Regions from separate parts of the Micromonospora sp. NPDC049201 genome, predicted to be linked through region 1. Evidence: riboswitches for the same ligand, from Rfam matches in the RefSeq annotation. Region 1 holds a riboswitch; the other holds the start of a gene.
The links. Region 1 has a riboswitch for cobalamin ahead of ACZ6O5_RS19880 (ABC transporter substrate-binding protein). Riboswitches for the same ligand answer to the same signal wherever they lie in the genome.

Region 2: linked by a shared signal. The riboswitch ahead of ACZ6O5_RS01790 (ribonucleoside-diphosphate reductase subunit alpha) and the one ahead of ACZ6O5_RS19880 (ABC transporter substrate-binding protein) in region 1 are both predicted to bind cobalamin.

What each region holds. Positions count from the first base shown of each region.
Region 1 covers NZ_JBVJHM010000008.1:346,706-350,909, forward strand. Annotated here, with positions in the region: gene ACZ6O5_RS19870 (C39 family peptidase) at 1-806, opposite strand, end outside; partial or broken gene ACZ6O5_RS19875 (M14 family metallopeptidase) at 1,013-2,323, shown strand; cobalamin riboswitch at 2,394-2,563, shown strand; gene ACZ6O5_RS19880 (ABC transporter substrate-binding protein) at 2,647-3,579, shown strand; gene ACZ6O5_RS19885 (FecCD family ABC transporter permease) at 3,648-4,204, shown strand, end outside.
Region 2 covers NZ_JBVJHM010000001.1:461,421-465,624, forward strand. Annotated here, with positions in the region: gene ACZ6O5_RS01790 (ribonucleoside-diphosphate reductase subunit alpha) at 1-2,212, opposite strand, end outside; cobalamin riboswitch at 2,335-2,543, opposite strand; gene ACZ6O5_RS01795 (alpha/beta hydrolase family protein) at 2,690-3,886, opposite strand; gene ACZ6O5_RS01800 (cytochrome P450) at 3,979-4,204, opposite strand, start outside.

The sequences.
Region 1 (4,204 bases):
ACCACCATCTCGGTGGAGGTGGGGGAGCACCACGCCTCGCCGCCGCCGTCGTACTCCGGGTACTCGCCGATGTGGACGTTCTGCGAGTAGCGGGGCACGGCCAGCTCGGTGCCCCAGGCGATGCCACCCCGGCTCGGCGTGACGGTGAACCGGTCCGGCACGTTCGAGGCCATCGCGCCGACCATCCGGACCTGCGGCGCGGCGGCCTGTCCGGGCGCGCGGTAGAGCGTCAGCCGGAGCTGGTACGAGCGCAGCAGCACCCCGGCCGAGGCGTCGTCGACGGCGAACGTGTCGGTCCAGATGCTCGACCAGGGGTCACCCTGACCGTCCAGCGTGGCCCGCTTGATGTCCTGGTCGCCGGAGGCCCAGCGGCCCATCACGTACCACGGGGTCTGGGCCCCGGTGTTGTAGGTGCCGTGCAGCTCGACCTGGATCCAGGTGCCGGCGGGGGTGCTGGCGTTCCAGGACGCGACAAGCTCGGTGGCGTCGAACCCGATCCGCCGCTCGGGTGAGGTCCAGGTGGCGTACTCCCAGGTGCGGGTGGCGCCGGTGTGTTCGTCGGTGAACTCGGTGGTGCCGGCGGGCCGGGCGATGGTGAGCGCCGGCTGGCGGCCGGGCACGGCGCGGGTGCCCTGGTGCGTGCCGGTACGCCAGTCGGGGTAGCGGGAGAACTCCTGGAAGGTGATCTGTTCGTCGTGGGTGACGCCCGGCCGGGGGCCGTTGGCCTGGGCGGGTGCGGTGGTGCCGAGCAGGGTGAGCGCGGTCAGGCCGGCGAGGGCGACCGCGCGCAGGGGTCTTCCGAACATGGCAGCTCCACGGGGAAACGGCATCGTTGCCGTTCACTGTCGTCCTTGGCGGGAAGTTTCGCCAGATGTTCAGCCATGGAAAATCATTGCCGACGTGAGGATCAGGTCGGGATGGTACGTGACAACGACGGATGTTGATATGACCATGTGACTGCTGGTGGAGTGTGCGGACAACGGGATCTCCCCGTACCCCGAGGAGGTTGTCCATGGCCCTCCGCACGTCCCCGCTGCGCCGCCGGCTCGCGTTCGTCGCCGCCGTCGGCCTGATCCTGGTCACCGCCGCCGCCGGGCCGGCCGCCGCCCGCCCCGACCCGGACCGGGCCGGCGAGTCGGCCGCCGTCGCCTACCGGGTGCTCGGCCCACGCACCGTCGCCGACCGCACCGCGGTCGCCCGCACCGGCGCCGCCATCGACTACTCCGAACACGGCGTGCTGCACGTCACGGCCACCACCACCGAGGCGAAGGCGATCACCCGGCTCGGCTTCCGGCTGGAGAAGGACGTCGCCCCGGCGCCGGCCGGCGGCGCGACCGCGTACGCGTTCCCGCCCGCCGACTCGAACTACCACGACTACGCCGAGTTGACCGCGGTGGTGAACCAGGTGGTCGCCGACCACCCGAGCATCGCCCGCAAGCTCAGCATCGGCACGTCCTACCAGGGCCGGGACCTGATGGCCGTGAAGATCTCCGACAACGTCGGCACCGACGAGGGTGAACCGGAGATCCTGTTCAACGCCCAGCAGCACGCCCGCGAGCACCTGACCGTCGAGATGGCGATCTACCTGCTCAACCTGTTCACCGACAACTACGGCACCGACTCCCGGATCACCAACATCGTGAACTCCCGGGAGATCTGGATCGTGCCCACCGTCAACCCGGACGGCAGCGAGTACGACATCGCCACCGGCTCCTACCGCTCCTGGCGGAAGAACCGGCAGCCCAACAGCGGCTCCACGTACGTCGGCACCGACCTGAACCGCAACTGGAGCTACCAGTGGGGCTGCTGCGGCGGCTCGTCGAGCACGAAGTCGTCGGACACCTACCGCGGCCCGTCCGCCTTCTCCGCCCCGGAGACCGCCGCGTTGCGCAACTTCGTCAACAGCCGGGTCGTCGGCGGGGTGCAGCAGATCAAGGCGAACATCGACTTCCACACCTATTCCCAGCTGGTGCTCTGGCCGTACGGCTACACGTACAGCAACACCGCCACCGGGATGAACGCCGACCAGTACAACACGTTCGCCACCATCGGCCAGCAGATGGCGGCCAGCAACGGCTACACCCCGGAGCAGTCCAGCGACCTCTACATCGCGGACGGCACCAGCATCGACTGGATGTGGGGCACCCACAAGATCTGGGCGTACACGTTCGAGATGTACCCCGGCTCGGCCTCCGGCGGCGGCTTCTACCCGCCCGACGAGGTGATCCCGGCGCAGACCTCGCGCAACCGGGACGCCGTGCTGACGCTCTCCGAGTACGCCGACTGCCCGTACCGGGCGATCGGCAAGCAGAGCCAGTACTGCTGACCTCACCCGGCGGCGGGGACCCCGGCTCCACCCCCACCGGGGTCCCCGCCCACCCCGCCCGTCCGGGTGATCTTCGCTGGTCGTGCGCTACGGTGGCACCGACCGTGCCACAGCGAAGCCGGTGCGAAACCGGCGCTGTCCCGCAACTGTGATGCCCCGTACGGTCGGCGTCGGCCTCCCGCCGGCGCCGACGGACGTGGGACGAGCCAGGTCGCCTGCGGCCCGGTCGCGACACGCGCCTTCGAGGAAGGGCGCCTCGCGGACGGGGCCCTTCCAGCCTGTCGGCGAAGCACCACGCTCCTCGACCGACAGGAGGACCTGTGACCCGACCTACCCCTCGGCTCTTCGCCACCGCGCTCGCGGCCGGCGTGCTGCTGCTCGGCGGCTGCGCCGAGAAGACCTCGACCGACGCCCCCGCCCCCGGCGCGTCCGGCGGCTCGTTCCCCGCCAGCGTGGGCAACCTGACGCTGGAGAAGCGCCCCGAGAAGATCGTCTCGCTCTCGCCGACCTCGACCGAGATGCTCTTCGCCATCGGCGCCGGCAAGCAGGTCACCGCCGTCGACGACCAGTCGAACTACCCGGCGGACGCGCCGAAGACCGACCTCTCCGGCTACCAGCCGAACGCCGAGGCGATCGCCGCGAAGAGCCCCGACCTGGTGGTGATCACCAATGACACCAACAAGATCGCCAGCCAGCTCGTCGCGCTGAAGATCCCGGTCCTGCTCACCCCGGCCGCGACCACGCTCGACGACACGTACCGGCAGCTCACCGACCTGGGCAAGCTCACCGGCCACCCGGCCGAGGCGGACGCCGTGGTGCGGAAGATGAAGGACGACATCACCGCGCTCACCAAGGACCTGCCCAAGCGCGCCGAGAAACTGACCTACTACCACGAGCTGGGTCCGGAGCTGTACACCGCGACCAGCAAGACGTTCATCGGCACCATCTACGCGCTCGCCGGGCTGGAGAACATCGCCGACCCGGCCGACGCCGGCGGCAAGAGCGGCGGCTACCCGCAGCTCTCCCAGGAGGTCATCGTCAAGGCGAACCCCGACTTCGTCTTCCTGGCCGACACCAAGTGCTGCCAGCAGAGCGCCGACACGGTCAAGGCACGCAGCGGGTGGGCCGGCCTCACCGCGGTCAAGAACAACCAGGTCGTGGCGCTTGACGACGACATCGCCTCGCGCTGGGGCCCGCGCGTCGTCGAGCTGCTGAAGGCGATCGTCGACGCCACCGCCAAGGTTCCGGCCTGACCGTGGCCGTACGACCGGCGGACCCCGTGCCGGCCGGGACGCCCGACGCGTCCCGGCCGGCCGGCCGGCTGCCGCACCCCCGCCGGGGCGCGGCACACACCGACGCTCCGGCCCGGCCGGCCGGGCTGCGCACACGCTGGCTGCTCGCCGGCCTGGTGGCGGTGCTCGTCGCGCTGGTGGCCGGCGTCTCGTTCGGCCCGGTCAGCCTGCCGCCCGGCAGCGTCGCGGCGGAACTGCTCAACCTGCTGCCCGGCGTGCACCTGGACAGCGGCCTCACCGAGCAGGAGGTCGCCATCGTCACCGAGCTGCGCCTGCCCCGGGTCGTGCTCGGTCTGCTCGTCGGCGCGCTGCTCGCCCTGGCCGGCGGCTGCTACCAGGGTGTCTTCCGCAACCCGCTGGCCGACCCGTACCTGCTCGGCGTGGCCGCCGGGGCCGGGCTCGCGGTCACCGCGGCGATCGTGCTCGGCGCCGGGGCCGGCGGGGCGCTCACCGGTCTGCCGGTCACCGTCCCGCTCGCCGCGTTCGTCGGCTCGCTCGGCGCGGTGGCGATGACGTACCTGCTCGGCGCCGCCGGTGGCCGGGACCGTTCACCGGCCACGCTGATCCTGGCCGGGGTGGCCGTCTC
Region 2 (4,204 bases), on a different contig from region 1:
GGTACATCGAGGAGAGCTTGCCGATGGTCGGCGCGCCCATGAACAGGTTCAGCGACTGCGACTGGTCGACGTAGGGCGCCCGCGCGGCGGCCAGGTCGATCAGCGCCCGCTGCGGCAGCTCCCACGCGGTCCGGAACAGCTCCCGCACCTCGGCGGGCAGCTCGGTGACGCCCTGCACCGAGCCCTCGGCCCGCTTGATCCGGTCGCGGACCTGCGCCGTCCACAGCCCACGCGCCTTCAGCTCCCGCACCAGGTACGTGTTGACCTGGAGGAACTCGCCGGACATGGTCTCCCGCTTGAACAGGTTCGACACCTGCGGCTCGACGCACTCGTAGCAGCCGGCGATCGAGGCGATGGTGGCCGTCGGCGCGATGGCCACCAGCAGCGAGTTGCGCAGCCCGTACGCGGCGATCCGGGCCCGCACCGCCGCCCACCTGTCGACCTGGGTCGGCGTCGCGCCCCACAGGTCCGGATGCAGGTCGCCCTTCGCGGCCCGGGTCCGTGGGTACGCCGGATGCGGCCCGAACCGTTCGGCCAGCCCGGCGGAGGTCTCCAGCGCGGTCAGCAGGATCTCCTCCTGCACCCGGGTGGACAGCTCCCGCGCCGCCGGTGAGTCGAACGGCAGGCGCAGCGTGAACAACGCGTCCTGGAGGCCCATCAGCCCGAGCCCGACCGGCCGCCAGCGCGGATTCGACGCCGCCGCCTGCGCGGCCGGGTAGTAGTTGATGTCGATCACCCGGTCCAGGAACACCACCGCGGTGCGCACGGTGGCCCGCAGCTTCTCCCAGTCGACCCCGTCGGCGGTGACGTGCGCGCCGAGGTTCACCGAACCGAGGTTGCACACCGCGGTCTCGGCGTCGTCGTTGACCTCCAGGATCTCGGTGCACAGGTTGGACAGGTGGATGACGTTGCCCGGCTCGCCGGTCTGGTTGGACAGCCGGTTCGCGGCGTCCTTGAACGTCATCCACCCGTTGCCGGTCTGCGCGAGCGTGCGCATCATCCGCCCGTACAGGTCACGGGCCCGGACCGTACGGACCGCCTTCTTCTCGGCCGCCCGGTACGCGGCGTCGAACGCCTCGCCGTACAGGTCGGGCAGTTCCGGCGCGTCGGACGGGTCGATCAGCGACCAGTCCTCGTCCGCCTCGACCCGGCGCATGAACTCGTCCGGGATCCAGTTGGCCAGGTTGAGGTTGTGGGTCCGCCGGGACTCCTCGCCGGTGTTGTCCCGCAGCTCCAGGAACTCCTCCACGTCCGGGTGCCACGGCTCCAGGTAGACGCAGGCCGCGCCCTTGCGCCGGCCGCCCTGGTTCACCGCCGCCACCCCGGCGTCGAGCGTCTTGAGGAACGGCACGATGCCGTTCGACCGCCCGTTCGTGCCCCGGATCAGCGCGCCCCGGCCGCGCACCCGGGACCAGGAGATGCCGATGCCGCCGGAGAACTTCGACAGCTTAGCGACCTGGTGGTAGCGCTCGTAGATGGAGTCCAACTCGTCGCGGGGCGAGTCCACCAGGAAGCACGACGACATCTGGGTGTGCCGGGTGCCCGAGTTGAACAGCGTGGGGGAGCTGGGCAGGTAGGCCAGGCTGGACATCAGCCGGTAGAGACCGACCGCCTCGGCCGGGGTGTGCGACAGCCCGCAGGCCACCCGCAGCAGCCAGTACTGCGGCGTCTCCACCACCAGCCGCGACTCCGGGTGCCGCAACAGGTAACGGTCCGCCACCGTACGCAGTCCGAAGTACTCGAACCGCAGGTCACCGGCCGGGTCCACGGCGTCGTCCAGCTCGTCGGCGTGGCGGGCCACGAACGCGGCGGTGTCGTCACCGACCAGCCCCAGCCCGTGCGCGTACCCGATCGACTCGCTGAAGCGCGTCACCTGCTGCCCACGGACCTCCTCGTCCACGTACGCGGCCAGCAGCCGGGCCGCCAACCGGGAGTACTGCGGCTCCTCGCCGATCAGCTCCGCCGCGGTCTGGATCGACAACCGGTCCAGCTCCGCGGTGCTCGCCCCGTCGTAGAGCCCGCTGATGGTCCGGGTGGCGACCCGCAGCGGATCGACCTCGTCCAGGTCGGCGCCCCAGCGCTCGACCGCCCGGACGATCCGGTTGACGTCGACCGGCTCGGTGTCGCCGTCCCGCTTGCGGACCCGCATCGCCAGCCGGCGCTGCTCCGGCCCGGTGGCACCGGACCGCCTACTCTCCCGCACGACCGTCATGACCTCTCCCTCGCTGTCACCGATGGTCTCGGCCGGCGGGAGAACGCCAACGGGCACGGCACGCAGGACCGGCCCGGCTGCTGGCGTCGGTCGTCCCGCGCGACCGTCGACCGCCGCGCGCGGCGGCGCACGGCGCGCTGGCAGGTCTTCGGACTCGCGGGCGTGACACGAGGTCGCCTACTGGCCGTCGCTTCCCAGGCCGGTGGCCCAGTGCTGATGACGGCGGTCGTTCCCACTCACCGCTGCGGGGCAGTCCCGGACTTCCACCGGGTTCCCTCTTGCCTCGGCCGCGCCTTCCAGACGCCGCCGAACCAGCTGCGGGGACACCATATATGGCGGTTATGCCCGGTAGGCAACACCAGATGTCGCGTCGGGCGTGTCGCCTGCATCTCACCTCTGGGGGTGAAGGCGGGGCCCCTTGTTAACGCCTCCGGTAGAGGAGGGGGCCCCGCCTAACACAGCCGCCCACCGATCGGCTCAGGCCACGAAGGACACCTCGGGGAAGGAGCGGCTCGGGCCGCGCAGCAGGTGACCCCGGTGCCGCAGGTGCAGGTCGAAGAAGGCCAACGGGTACGCCTGTTGGATGCGTACCGCGCGGGCGGGGTCGAGGGTGCCGATCCAGCCGGTCAGCTCCGCGTCGCTCATCCCGATCACCCGGGCCAGTTGCGGCACCAGCCACTGGTTGTCGCCGTACGACTGGTGGAGCGCGCCGGCGGCCTGGACGTTGAGCCGCCAGCCGTGCAGGTGCGACCAGAACTCGGCGACGGCGGGCTCCGCGACGCGGGTGTACTCCGCCGTCATCAGCATGAACGGCCGGTCCAGGCCGGTGGGCCGCGGCTGGGACAGCATCGGGCCGTCTAGGCTCAGCCCGGCGCGTACCCGCTGGTCGGTGCCCATGGTGAGCGCGGTCGCGGTGCCCCCCTTCGACCAGCCGAACATGCCGATCCGGTGCGGGTCCAGCGCCGTGCACAGCCCGGTCGGGAGCGGCCGACGGTCGACGTCCGGGTTGCCGCCGGCGGCGAGGACGGCGATCTGGTCCAGCACGAACCGCACGTCGCGGGTGTAGGTCCAGGGCGTCGCGTCGTAGTCGTCCTCCCGGACGGTCACCCGGCCGTCCGGGAACTCGCTGGGCCCGTCGTACGTGTGGTCCACCGTGACCACCGCGTATCCGTGGCTGGCGAGTTCCTGGACCACGATGGTGGTGTCCGATCGGTGGCTGCCCGCGCCGTGCGAGTAGACCACCACCGGCAGTCGACGGGCGGCGCGTCGCACCGGCGCGCCCTCGTGACCGGCGGTCAGCGGCGCCAGCACCGCGTCGGGGTCGAACCCGGTGGACCCCAGCAGCGCACGTAGCGACGCGGCGGTCATCCACTCGGCGCGGGGGTGCCGCCACACGTCCCGGGCCGGATACCAGACGTTGACCATCAGCTCCCGATACCGTCCCGGCCCGGCGAGGGGCTCCGGTTGCGACCGGTCGACCAGGTGCAGCGCAACGGTGCCGACCGGGTGGGGTCCGGTGGGTGTGGGCAGGGTGAGCCGGGTCGGGCCCGGTTGGGCCGTGGCCGCCGGCGCGCGGCCGGCGACGCCGACCGACGCGCCGGCTCCCACCGCCAACGCTGCCCGGACCAGGGTGCGGCGGGTCATGCCGTGTTCGGGGACGGATGTCTCGGTCATCGGTGATCCTCCTCGGCAGCTTTATTCACTCAGTATATATACCGGGTGTATAGATGCAAGCGCATGCCCTGGTCGACGGCCGGGTGCCGCGCCTACCAGGTGACCGGCAGCCCGATCGGGCCGAGGATGGCGTGCCCCGGCTTCCACGGCACCTCGTCCGGCGGCACCGCGAGGCGCAGGCCGGGCAGTTCCCGCAGCAGCAGGGCGAGCGCGGTGCGGACCTCCAGCGCGCCCAGGTGGGCCCCGATGCAGTAGTGCGCGCCGTGCCCGAAGGACAGGTGCGGCGTGGGCGCGCGGTCGAAGTCCATCCGTTCCGGG